Catenuloplanes niger: one gene and its partner. The protein of the gene in region 1 interacts with the protein of each later gene in a pairwise test. Links are inferred from orthologs where the notes say so. Each region holds a gene or a part of one and is shown on either strand. Other genes may lie near its edges.

Region 1 (5,590 bases):
TGAACCAGCCCCCGGCTCACCGCGGGCTCCGGTTCCGGACGAGAATTCGTAACGTCGGGCGAGAACCGTTTAACAGGAGGGTCGTCGAAGCGCGATGAACATTGTGGTACTGGTCAAGCAGGTACCGGACTCCGGTGCCGAACGGTCTCTGCGTGCCGACGACAACACCGTTGACCGCGGTGCGGCGAGCAACGTCATCAACGAGATGGACGAGTACGCGATCGAGGAGGCACTGCGCCTCACCGAGGCGCACGGCGGCGAGGTCACGGTGCTGACCATGGGCCCGTCCGGCGCCACCGAGTCGATCCGCAAGGCGCTCTCCATGGGCCCGGCCAAGGCCGTGCACATCGTCGACGACGCGCTGCGCGGCTCCTGCGCCGTCGCCACCTCCAAGGTGATCGCGACCGCGCTCGGCCGGCTGAACGCGGACGTGATCCTCTGCGGCTCGGAGTCCACCGACGGCCGCGTCCAGGTGCTCCCGCACATGCTCGCGGAGCGGCTCGGCGTCGCGGCGCTCACCGGCGCGCGCAAGCTCACCGTCGACGGCAGCACGCTGACCGTCGAGCGGCAGACCGACGAGGGGTACGAGGTGGTCACCGCCTCGACGCCGGCCGTCGTCTCGGTGTGGGACACGATCAACGAGCCGCGGTACCCGTCCTTCAAGGGCATCATGGCCGCGAAGAAGAAGCCGGTGGAGACGCTGTCCCTGGCCGACCTGGGCGTGGACCCGTCCGAGGTCGGCTTCGCGGGCGCCACCAGCACGGTGATCGAGCACGCGCAGCGCCCGCCGCGCTCCGCCGGTCAGCGGGTCGTCGACGAGGGCGAGGCCGGCGTGAAGCTGGTCGAGTTCCTCGCCACCGAGAAGTTCGTCTGAGAAGGGGGTACCGAGACATGGCAGAGGTTCTCGTCGTCGTCGAGGCCGCCGCCTCGGGCGTGAAGAAGGTCACCCTGGAGCTGCTCACGCTCGCGCGGGAGATCGGCTCGCCGTCCGCGGTCGTGCTGGGCGGGCCCGGCGCCGCGGAGGCGCTCACGCCCCGGCTCGCGGAGTACGGCGCGGAGAAGGTCTACGCGGCGGAGAGCGAGGAGATCGACGGCTACCTGGTCGCGCCCAAGGCGACCGTGCTGGCCGAGCTGGTCAGGCGCGTCTCCCCGGCCGCCGTGCTGCTCGCCTCCAGCCAGGAGGGCAAGGAGATCGCGGCCCGGCTGGCCATCAAGCTGGACAACGGCGTGCTCACCGACGCGGTCGGGCTGGACGCGGACGGCACGGCCACCCAGGTCGCGTTCGCCGGCGCCACCATCGTCAAGTCCAAGGTGACCCGCGGCCTGCCGATCGTGGCGCTCCGGCCCAACTCGCTGACCCCCACGCCGGCCCCGGCGTCCCCGTCGGTCGAGTCGCTCCCGGTCACCGCGACCGAGTCCGACAAGCTGGCCAAGGTCGTCGAGCGGGTCGCGGAGCAGAAGGGCGCGCGCCCGGAGCTCTCCGAGGCGTCCGTGGTCGTCTCCGGCGGCCGCGGCGTGGGCGGCGCGGACGGCTTCAAGCTGGTCGAGGAGCTGGCCGACCTGCTCGGCGGCGCGGTCGGCGCGTCCCGCGCGGCGGTCGACTCCGGCTTCTACCCGCACCAGTACCAGGTCGGGCAGACCGGCAAGACGGTGTCCCCGCAGCTCTACATCGCGCTCGGCATCTCCGGCGCGATCCAGCACCGGGCCGGCATGCAGACGTCGAAGACGATCGTCGCGGTGAACAAGGACGGCGAGGCGCCGATCTTCGAGCTGGCCGACTACGGCGTGGTGGGCGACCTCAACAAGGTGGTCCCGCAGGCCGCGGACGAGATCCGCAAGCGCAAGTAGGTGTTCCGCCCGGGTGGTCCGGGCGGCGTCCAGGTCGGGAGCCCGACACGGATGCCGCCCGGACCACCGGTACCGGGGCCGGGCGGATCCGCCCGGCCCTTACGTATGACCAGCTCCCGGCCGGGTTCCTCGGCCGGTGCCGGGCGCTCCCTCCCCGTATCGTGGCGGATTTCGGGTTTTGCCGGGGTTTGAACGGCGGCGCTCAGACTGTGGTCCGGGCCGATGGAGCACTCGGTAAGGACCGGTAGGCTGAGGGGCGATGGCCTACCTGGATCACGCCGCGACCACGCCGATGCTCAGCGAGGCGCTCGAGGCATACGTCGCCACGGCCCGCGAGGTCGGCAACGCGTCGTCGTTGCACGCCGCCGGCCGCCACGCACGTCAGCGCGTCGAGGAGTCCCGGGAACGGATCGGTGCGGCGCTCGGCGCCCGGCCCTCCGAGGTGATCTTCACGAGCGGCGGGACCGAGAGCGACAACCTCGCGGTCAAGGGCATGTTCTGGGCGCGGCGCGCGGTGGACGCGGCCCGCACCCGGGTGGTGGCCAGTGGCGTCGAACATCACGCGATCATGGACTCGGTCGACTGGCTGGTCGCGCACGAGGGCGCGAGCGCGGGCTGGCTCGACGCGGACGCGATCGGCCGGATCCGGCCCGCGACGCTCGAGGCCGAGCTCGACGCGTACGGCGACGCGATCGCGATGATCACCGTCATGTGGGCGAACAACGAGGTCGGCACCGTGCAGCCGATCGCGGAGCTGGCCGCGCTCGCGGCCGCGCGCGGTATCCCGTTCCACACCGACGCGGTGCAGGCCGTCGGTCAGATCCCGGTCGACTTCGGCGCCAGCGGCGCGTCCGCGCTCACCCTCACCGGGCACAAGGTGGGCGGCCCGGTCGGCGTCGGCGCGCTGCTGCTCGGCCGCGACGTGGCCGTGACGCCGCTGCTGCACGGCGGCGGCCAGGAGCGCGACGTCCGGTCCGGAACGCTGGACGCGGCCGGCATCGTCGCGTTCGCGGTCGCGGTCGAGACCGCGGTCAAGAACCAGCAGGAGTACGCGGCCCGCGTCGGCGGACTCCGCGACCGGCTGGTCGCGGGCGTGCACGGCGTGGTGCCGGACGCGATCCTGAACGGCGCGCCCGAGGACCGGCTGCCCGGCAACGCGCACTTCTCCTTCCCCGGCTGCGAGGGCGACGCGCTGCTGCTCCTGCTGGACGCGCAGGGCATCGACTGCTCCACCGGCTCGGCCTGCTCGGCCGGCGTCGCGCAGCCGTCGCACGTGCTGGTCGCGATGGGCGCGGACGACGACCGCGCGCGCTCGTCGCTGCGGTTCACGCTCGGCCACACCTCGACGGCCGCGGACGTGGACGCGCTGATCGCCGCGCTGCCCGCCGCGGTCGAGCGGGCCCGCCGGGCCGGGGTAATCAAATCGGTTCTCGGCTGAGCCGCTAGTACCGTTGATCTGAGGCTTTACCCGGGGAGGGTGTTTCACGTGCGTGTTCTCGCGGCGATGTCCGGCGGTGTCGACTCGGCGGTGGCGGCGGCCCGCGCCGTCGAAGCCGGTCATGACGTGACCGGCGTCCACCTGGCGCTCTCCCGCAACCCGCAGACGTTCCGGACCGGCGCGCGCGGCTGCTGCACGATCGAGGACTCCCGCGACGCGCGCCGCGCCGCCGACGTGCTCGGCATCCCGTTCTACGTGTGGGACATGGCCGAGCGCTTCCACGCGGACGTGGTCGACGACTTCGTCGCGGAGTACGCGGCCGGCCGCACGCCGAACCCGTGCCTGCGCTGCAACGAGAAGATCAAGTTCGCCGCGGTGCTGGACCGGGCGATCGCGCTCGGCTTCGACGCGGTGGTCACCGGCCACCACGCCCGGCTCGGCGCCGACGGCCTGCTGCGGCGCAGCGTCGACCTGCCCAAGGACCAGTCGTACGTGCTGGCCGTGCTCAACCGGGCACAGCTGGACCGGTCGCTCTTCCCGCTGGGCTCGTCGACCAAGGCGCAGGTGCGCGCCGAGGCGGCCGAGCGCGGGCTGGGCGTCGCGGAGAAGCCGGACTCGCACGACATCTGCTTCATCGCCGACGGTGACACGCGCGGCTTCCTGGAGTCGAAGCTGGGCTCCGCGCCGGGCGACATCGTGGACTCGACGACCGGCGAGGTGGTGGGCGCGCACAGCGGGGCGTACGCCTACACGGTCGGACAGCGCAAGGGGCTGGGCCTGACGGTCCCGGCCGCGGACGGCCGGCCGCGCTACGTGCTGTCGATCACCCCGAAGACGAACACGGTGACGGTCGGCCCGGCGGCCGCGCTGGCGGTGTCCACGGTGTACGCGGGCCGGCCGGTCTGGACCGGGCTGCCCGGCGCGCCGGCCGAGCCGCTGGACTGCGTGGTGCAGCTGCGGGCGCACGGCGAGACGTACCCGGCGCGGGTGTCCGTGGTGGACGGCGGGCTGGTGGCGGCGCTGTCCACGCCGGCCCGTGGGGTGGCGGCCGGGCAGGCCCTGGTGATGTACCGCCCGGACCCGGACGGGGACGTCGTGCTGGGCTCGGGCACGATCACCCACACCTGAGCGGGCCGGCGCGCCGGTCTTCCGTCGCTCCGGGCACGGGGCGGCCGGTCCGGCTCAGTAGAGTCGGCGGCATGAGTGACGCAGCGGTGTGGCCGTGGCCGGAAGGGGCGGCGACCGGGATCGGATCGCTGCCGGGGATCGATGTCGCCGAGGCCCAGCGGGTGGTCCTGGGGGATCTTCCCGACTTTCCGCATCTGCCGGAGCTGCCCGCGCGCGGACCCGGCGCCGACCTCGTCGGCCGCGGCGCCGGTTTCCTGGTCGAGCTGCCGGTCGAGCTCTACGCCGGCCGCTGGCGGGTCGCGGCCCGGCCCGGCAAGGACCTGCGGCGCACGCGTGACCTGCTGGACCGCGACGTCGATCAGCTGACCGAGCAGGCCGCCGAGTTCACCGGCCCGGTCAAGGTCCAGGCGGCCGGGCCGTGGACGCTCGCCGCGAGCATCGAGCTGCCGATCGGCGGCCGGCTGCTGCGCGATCCCGGCGCGGTCCGCGACCTGACCGCGTCGCTCGCCGAGGGCGTGGCCGCGCACGTCCGGGACGTCGCGGCCCGACTGCCCGGCGCCACCGTCGTGCTGCAGCTGGACGAGCCGTCGATGCCGGCCGTGCTGGCCGGCCGGGTGCGCACCGAGAGCGGGCTGGGCACGTACCGGGCGGTCGAGGCGACGCTCGCGTCGGAACTGCTCCGGCAGGTCGTGGACGCGGCCGGGGTGCCGGTCGTGGTGCACTGCTGCGCGCCGGACGTGCCGCTGGACGTGATCCGTTCGTCCGGTGCCGCCGGCGTCGCACTGGACCTGTCCCTGGTCGAGCGGCTCGATCCGCTCGGCGAGGCGCTCGACGCGGGCCTGGGCCTGCTGGCCGGCGCCGCACCCACCGGGCTGTCGTCCGGCCCGGCCGGGGTCGCGTCCGCCGTGGTCGCGGACCGGGTGCGGAAGCTGTGGCGGGAGCTGGGCTTCCCGGCGGCGCAACTGGCGAAACAGGTGGTGGTGACGCCCGCGTGCGGCCTGGCCGGTGCGACCCCGGCGTTCGCCCGCGCCGCGCTGGCCGCCTGCCGCGACGCCGCCCGGCGACTGCACGAGGACGCGCTGAGCTGATGACGGTCGCGCAGGTCGACGGCGCCGAGGCCACGGCGGAGCAGCTGCGGGCGCTGGCCGTGACGAACTACGGGCACTTCACCTCCCT
Region 2 (5,557 bases), 1.3 Mb from region 1 along the record:
GGCATGATCGACCCGGCGTTGCTGGTCGGCGTGATCCGCGCGGCCAACGCGCCGGTGATCGTGGAGACCCCCGGTGGCGTCGAGGGGCAGAGCGCCGACATCACGTTCCTTCGCAACCAAATCGGCGACTAGACCGTCTCCACCGGCGTGCATACGAGACCACAAGGGGCAGTCGAGCGATGAGTACGGACAAACCGCAGCTCACCGGCGATGGGCAGGGCAACGCGAAGGCGGCGGGGGCGCGCCCGGCTCCGGTGCCCGATCAGGCGGTCGGCGCGACCGGTGACAAGCCGGCCGCGACCACGAAGAATCCAGCTACCGCGGACAAGCCAGCCGCCGTGGACAAGCCCGTTGCCGCGGACAAGCCAGGCGGCGCTGACAAGGCCGCCGGCGCGGTGAAGGCCGGCAGCGAGCCGGAGCGGGGCGCGGCGGCGCTGCGGTCCGCGGCTCCCGGCGACGCCACCGCGTCGGCGGCGGCCTCGAAGCCGGCCGCTCGGCCCGGCGAGATGACCGTCGTCAAGGACCCGAACCGGGACCCGTTCGAGTCGTTCGGGCCGCCACCGCCCGTGCAGCTCACCCCGGTCGGACGGGTGGTGGCCGCGGTCCGGCGCGGACTGACCCACGAGTGGACGTTCGCGATCCTCGGCGGCCTGCTCTTCGCCGTCGTGATGACCTGGCCCACGCTGAGGTACCCGCTGCACACGATCCCGCAGGACATCTGGGACCCGACGCTGCAGGCCTGGCAGATGGCCTGGTCCGGGCACATCCTGCTGACCGACCCGGCGCGGCTGTGGGAGTCGAACACGTTCTATCCGAACGAGTTGAGCTTCGCGTTCTCCGACGCGCTGCTCGGGTACGCGCCGGCCGGCATGATCGGCGAGGGCCCGGTCGCCGCGGTGCTGCGCTACAACATCATCTTCGTGCTGGCGTACGCGATGGTCTTCGTCGGCGGCTACGCGCTGGCCCGGCAGCTCGGCACCGGCCGGATCGCGGGCGCGGTCGCCGGCGCGGCGCTCGCGCTCGCCCCGTGGCGGCTGGCCCAGGCCGGGCACCTGCACGTCATGTCCAGCGGCGGCATCATGCTGGCGCTGGCGATGCTGGCCCGCGGCCACGGCTACTCGCTGCGCCACGGCTACCGTCCGGAGAAGCGGCACGCGGGGTGGGCGCTGGCCGGCTGGCTGGTCGCGGCCTGGCAGCTCAGCCTCGGCTTCGGCATCGGACTGCCGTTCGCGTACGCGCTGCTGCTGATCGTGCTGGTCTCGCTCGTCACGTACCTGGTGAAGCGGTTCTGGGTGTGGACGGAGCCGAAACCGTTCGGCTGGCGGCTGCTCGCGGCGGACGCCGGCGGTGGCCTGATCTTCGGCGCGGCCGGTGCGCTGCTCGCCATCCCGTACTTCCGGGTCTCCGAGCTGTACCCGTACGCGAAGCGCAGCATCGAAGAGATCCAGCTCTACTCGCCGCCGCTGCAGGGTTTCTTCACCGCGTCCGGCGAGTCCGCGGTCTGGGGCACGCTGCACGCGCAGGCGCGGGACGCGTTGCCGTGGGCGCCGGAGATGACGCTGCTGCCCGGGTTCGCGCTGATCGGGCTCGCGACGGCCGGGCTGTTCTTCTCGATCTGGACGGTCCGGCAGCGACTCCTGATGCTGGCCGGCGTGCTGGTCAGCGGCGCGCTGGCGATGGGCACCGAGTTCTTCGGCGGCACGTTCACCTACGTGCCGCTCTTCGAGTACCTGCCCGGCTGGCAGGGCATCCGCACGCCGGGCCGGCTGGTGCTGTGGACCACGATCTTCCTGGCGCTCCTGGCGGCGGGCGCGGTCGCGGCGTACTCGCGCCGGGCCGCCGACTTCTCCCGCGACCAGGTGCCGGCCCGGCCCGGCCTGCTGCTGCGCGTCGTCACGCTGCTGCCGCTGGTGGCGATCCTGCTGGAGGGCACGAACGTCACGCCGCACCCGCTCGTACCGCAGCAGCCGCTGGCGATGCGCACGGTGGACGGGCCGATGCTGGTGCTGCCCAGCGAGGGCGGCTGGGACCAGCACGTGATGCTCTGGTCGACCACCCGGTTCCAGCAGGTGACGAACGGCGGCAGCGGATTCACGCCGCAGCTCACCGACCAGATCCGGCAGTCCGCGGCGTCGTTCCCGGACCAGCCGAGCGTCGACTACCTGCGCAGCGTCGGCGTGCGGACCGTGGTGGTGCTGCGCGACCGGATCGGCGGTACGGACCTGGCGGCCCGCATCGACCTGCCGGTCGACTACCTCGGCATCACCCGCGAGGACATCGAGAACGCGGTGGTCTACCGCCTCTGACGAGCGTCGAACGGCGAACGGCCCGGACCGCGGTGACTGCCGGTCCGGGCCGTTCGCCGTTCAGGTCACCCGGCGGACGTCGAAGGCCGCGGGTTCCGGGGAGCCCAGGCACTCCTGGGACTTCATCCGGCACCAGGCCGGGATGTCGTTCGCGGCGGCCGGGTCGTCGGCCAGCACCCGGACCACCGCGCCGACCGGCAGCGCGGGCAGCCGCTTGGCCAGTGCGATCACCGGCAGCGGGCACCGCTGGCCGAGGCAGTCGAGCACCTCGGCCGGCCGTCCGTCACCGGGCGTCGTCATCGCCCGCCGTCCGGCCACCACGACCCGCGGCCGGGCCCTCGCCCGGGGCCGCACCGTCGGTCGAGGTGGTCCCGGCCGGGTCGGCGCTGACGGCACCGATTCCCGCGGAGGCGTCATCATCGGACGCCGCCACCGGCCCGGCAGCGGGCGCGGGAGCCGAAGTAGGCGCGGGGCCGGAGGTGGGCTCGGAGGTGGATGCCGCCGCCGGGCCGGTGGACCGGGCCGGTGCCGCGTCCTGGGGGCCGTCGTGCGGACCGCCGGCACGGTCGTCGGCCGGGTGGGCGGCGGGCTGGCTCGGCGGGGCGTCGGCGGCCACGCCGGCCGTGGTGGCGCCGAGGCCGGCACCCGCCAGCGCCGGGACCGGCAGCGGGGCCGGGCGGCCCCGGCCGAACCGGCTGATCACCCACGGCGCGTCCGGCGCCCCGTCGAGAACGCCGCCGTCCGGGTCGTCGTCGTAGGTGCTGCGTACCGGGTCCTCCGCCGGGTGGCGGATCTCGCGGATCACGAACCAGCAGAGCGCGGCGACCGTGACCAGTCGCAGCGTGGACGCGAGCACGAAGACGCCCTCCGGGAAGACCTGCTTGCCGGACGCGCCGAGCAGCTCACCGTAGAACGCGACGAAGTAGAGCACCTCGGCCGCCTGCCAGGCCAGGAACGCGCCCCAGCGCGGGCGGGCCAGCACCGCGAGCGGCAGCAGCCAGAGCACGAACTGCTGCGACCAGACCTTGTTGAAGATCAGGAATGCGGCCACCACCAGGAACAGCACCTGGGCCAGGCGCGGCCGGCGCGGCGCGGTCAGGATCAGGTAGGCGACGCCGAGGCAGGCGAGGCCGAAGAGCGCGTAGCTGGTCCAGTTCAGCGCGGGGTCGACGTTGTCGCTGAACCACTGGAAGAGGCCCTGTTCCCCGGGGATCAGCGGGGCGAGCTTGCCGTCCAGGTACCGCCCGATGTACCAGAACGTGCCCCAGTCGATCGGCCGTTCCGTGTTGAGCTCGAAGAACCGGTTCCACGACTCGCGCCAGAGCAGGAACACGGGCGCGTTGACCGCGACCCAGGTGACCGCGCCGGTGCCGAACGCGACGAGCACCGGCCGGAGCTTCGCGGCCCGCAACCCGAGGATGAGCAGCGGCCCGAAGATGAACAACGGCCAGAGTTTGGCCGCCGCGCCGAGCCCGAGCAGCACGCCGGCCAGCACCGGTTTGCTCTTCGCCCAGGCGTAGAGCCCGGCGGCGGCGAGGCCGATGACCAGGAAGTCCCAGTTCACCGTCGCGGTGACGAACAGCGCGGGCGCGAGCGCGAACAACGCGGCGTCCCACGGGCGGCGGCGGCGCAGCGCCAGGATGACGGCCGCGGTGGCGACCGCGAGCGCGGAGAGCACCAGCGCGTTCACGTCGTAGAAGAGCGTGCCCTGGTTGACCGCCGGGTTGTTCTCACCGTACGCGTGGACCGGCAGGCCGAGCGCGCCCATGAAGTAGCCGGTGACGACCGGGTACTCCACCGGGTGGTCGCGGTAGGGGACCTTGCCCTCGTTGAGGCCCTCGGCGTAGTAGAGCGCGAGCACGTCGGTGTAGCAGAACCGGGTGTACTGCACGTGGTTGTCCCAGGCGCCGTCGCGGCAGGGCGACTTCTGCACCCAGTGCAGCGCGAGCGTGAGACAGACCAGGGCCAGCACGATCCGGGTGGCGGTCCAGAACGGTGTCGTCCCGCCCCGGCCGGGCGCGGCGTGGTCGCCGAGCGGCCCGCCGATCGCCTCGGAGAGGCCACGGACGAACGGCTCGGACTGTCCGGGGTTGTCGACCCGCGGCGGCTGCTCGACGTTCATACGAGGCATCTTGCCGCATGGCCCTGGAGAACCGGACACGGCCGTCACAAGAACACCGCATCGACGACAAAGAATGAGGCCGGTACGCACCTGGTGCGCACCGGCCTCATCCGGGTCAGACGGATCGACCGCTAGTCGTCGTCATCGTTGCCCGGCCCGCCTCCGCCGGGTACGCCCGGTAGAACGGGCAGCCCGTCGGTCGGCGTGGGTGACGGCGTCTGGTTGTTGCCGCCGCCGTTGTTGTTGCCGCCGCCGTTGTTACCGCCGTTGTTGCCGAAGAGGCAGTTGAAGTCGAACGGCTCACAGCTCGGCGACCCGTTCGGGTTCGGGTTCTGGTTGTCCGGCGTCTCCGGGGCCTTCGGCGACGGCGAGACACCGTTGGCGAGCACGCTCGGGTCGCCGACGGAGCTGCCCTCCGGGAAGCTCTCCACCTTGTACTTCGCCGCCTTGTTCGCGGCGTTCATGAAGTCTTCCCAGATCTGGCCCGGCGTGTCACCGCCGTACATGTCGGATCCGTCCGGGTCCTTGATCGCCGCTCGGGCGCCGGAGGTACCGACCCAGACACCGGCCGCTATCTGCGTGGTGGCGCCGAGGTACCAGGCGTCACCGTTGGTGCCGCCCTCCTTGCCGAGCTCCCAGGTGCCGGACTTGGCGAACGCGGGCCGGTCACCGGCGAGCGAGTGGTCGTTGCCGTCACTCGCACCGGGGATCTTCTGCAGCACCTTGAGCATGCTGTCTATCTGCTCGGTGTCGAACTTCTTCTCCGGCTTGATCTGCTCGCCGTTGACCTTGACCCACTCGCCGGTCGCGCTGTTCTTCTTCTCGACGCTGACCACGAAGTGGGCCTTGTTGTAGTCGCCGCGGTTGGCCAGCGTGGCCAGGCCGTTGACGTGCTCGATGACCTTCACCTTGTACTGACCGAAACCGACCTCGACGTCGAACTTGCTCGGCGCGACCGCGGTCGGCTCGACCTCGGCGAGGTTGATCTCCTCGTCGTCGTTGGTCCACATGGTGCGCACACCCGCGTCCCGGGCGACGGCGACGACCTTGTCCGGCCCCATGTCCTTGGTCATCCAGTAGAACGGGACGTTGAAGGAGTCGATCGTCATCTTCTCCAGCGAGCAGTACT

The links. The genes of interacting proteins can lie anywhere in the genome.
Region 2: the proteins of J2S44_RS25030 (region 1) and J2S44_RS18930 interact in binary tests that used the Escherichia coli proteins (3 or more experiments, as listed by UniProt). The link is inferred for Catenuloplanes niger from one-to-one orthologs.

Annotation. Positions count from the first base shown.
Region 1 is NZ_JAVDYC010000001.1:5,628,054-5,633,643, forward strand. The notes cover bases 1,264-4,196. They hold J2S44_RS25030 (cysteine desulfurase family protein), read left to right. Parts: upstream 1,264-2,107; coding sequence 2,108-3,286; downstream 3,287-4,196. Other genes in these bases: J2S44_RS25025 (electron transfer flavoprotein subunit alpha/FixB family protein), read left to right, coding at 1,264-1,848; mnmA (tRNA 2-thiouridine(34) synthase MnmA), read left to right, coding at 3,335-4,196. Also shown: J2S44_RS25020 (electron transfer flavoprotein subunit beta/FixA family protein), read left to right, coding at 95-874; more of J2S44_RS25025, read left to right, coding at 892-1,263; more of mnmA, read left to right, coding at 4,197-4,414; J2S44_RS25040 (uroporphyrinogen decarboxylase/cobalamine-independent methonine synthase family protein), read left to right, coding at 4,486-5,502; J2S44_RS25045 (aminotransferase class IV family protein), read left to right, coding at 5,502-5,590. UniProt on the Escherichia coli protein: Master enzyme that delivers sulfur to a number of partners involved in Fe-S cluster assembly, tRNA modification or cofactor biosynthesis. Catalyzes the removal of elemental sulfur from cysteine to produce alanine.
Region 2 is NZ_JAVDYC010000001.1:4,292,791-4,298,347, forward strand. Bases 987-3,886 are described here. They hold J2S44_RS18930 (sulfurtransferase TusA family protein), read right to left. Parts: upstream 2,607-3,886; coding sequence 2,367-2,606; downstream 987-2,366. Other genes in these bases: J2S44_RS18925 (hypothetical protein), read left to right, coding at 987-2,306. Also shown: J2S44_RS18920 (deoxyribonuclease IV), read left to right, coding at 1-132; more of J2S44_RS18925, read left to right, coding at 180-986; J2S44_RS18940 (transglycosylase domain-containing protein), read right to left, coding at 4,560-5,557. UniProt on the Escherichia coli protein: Sulfur carrier protein involved in sulfur trafficking in the cell. Part of a sulfur-relay system required for 2-thiolation during synthesis of 2-thiouridine of the modified wobble base 5-methylaminomethyl-2-thiouridine (mnm(5)s(2)U) in tRNA.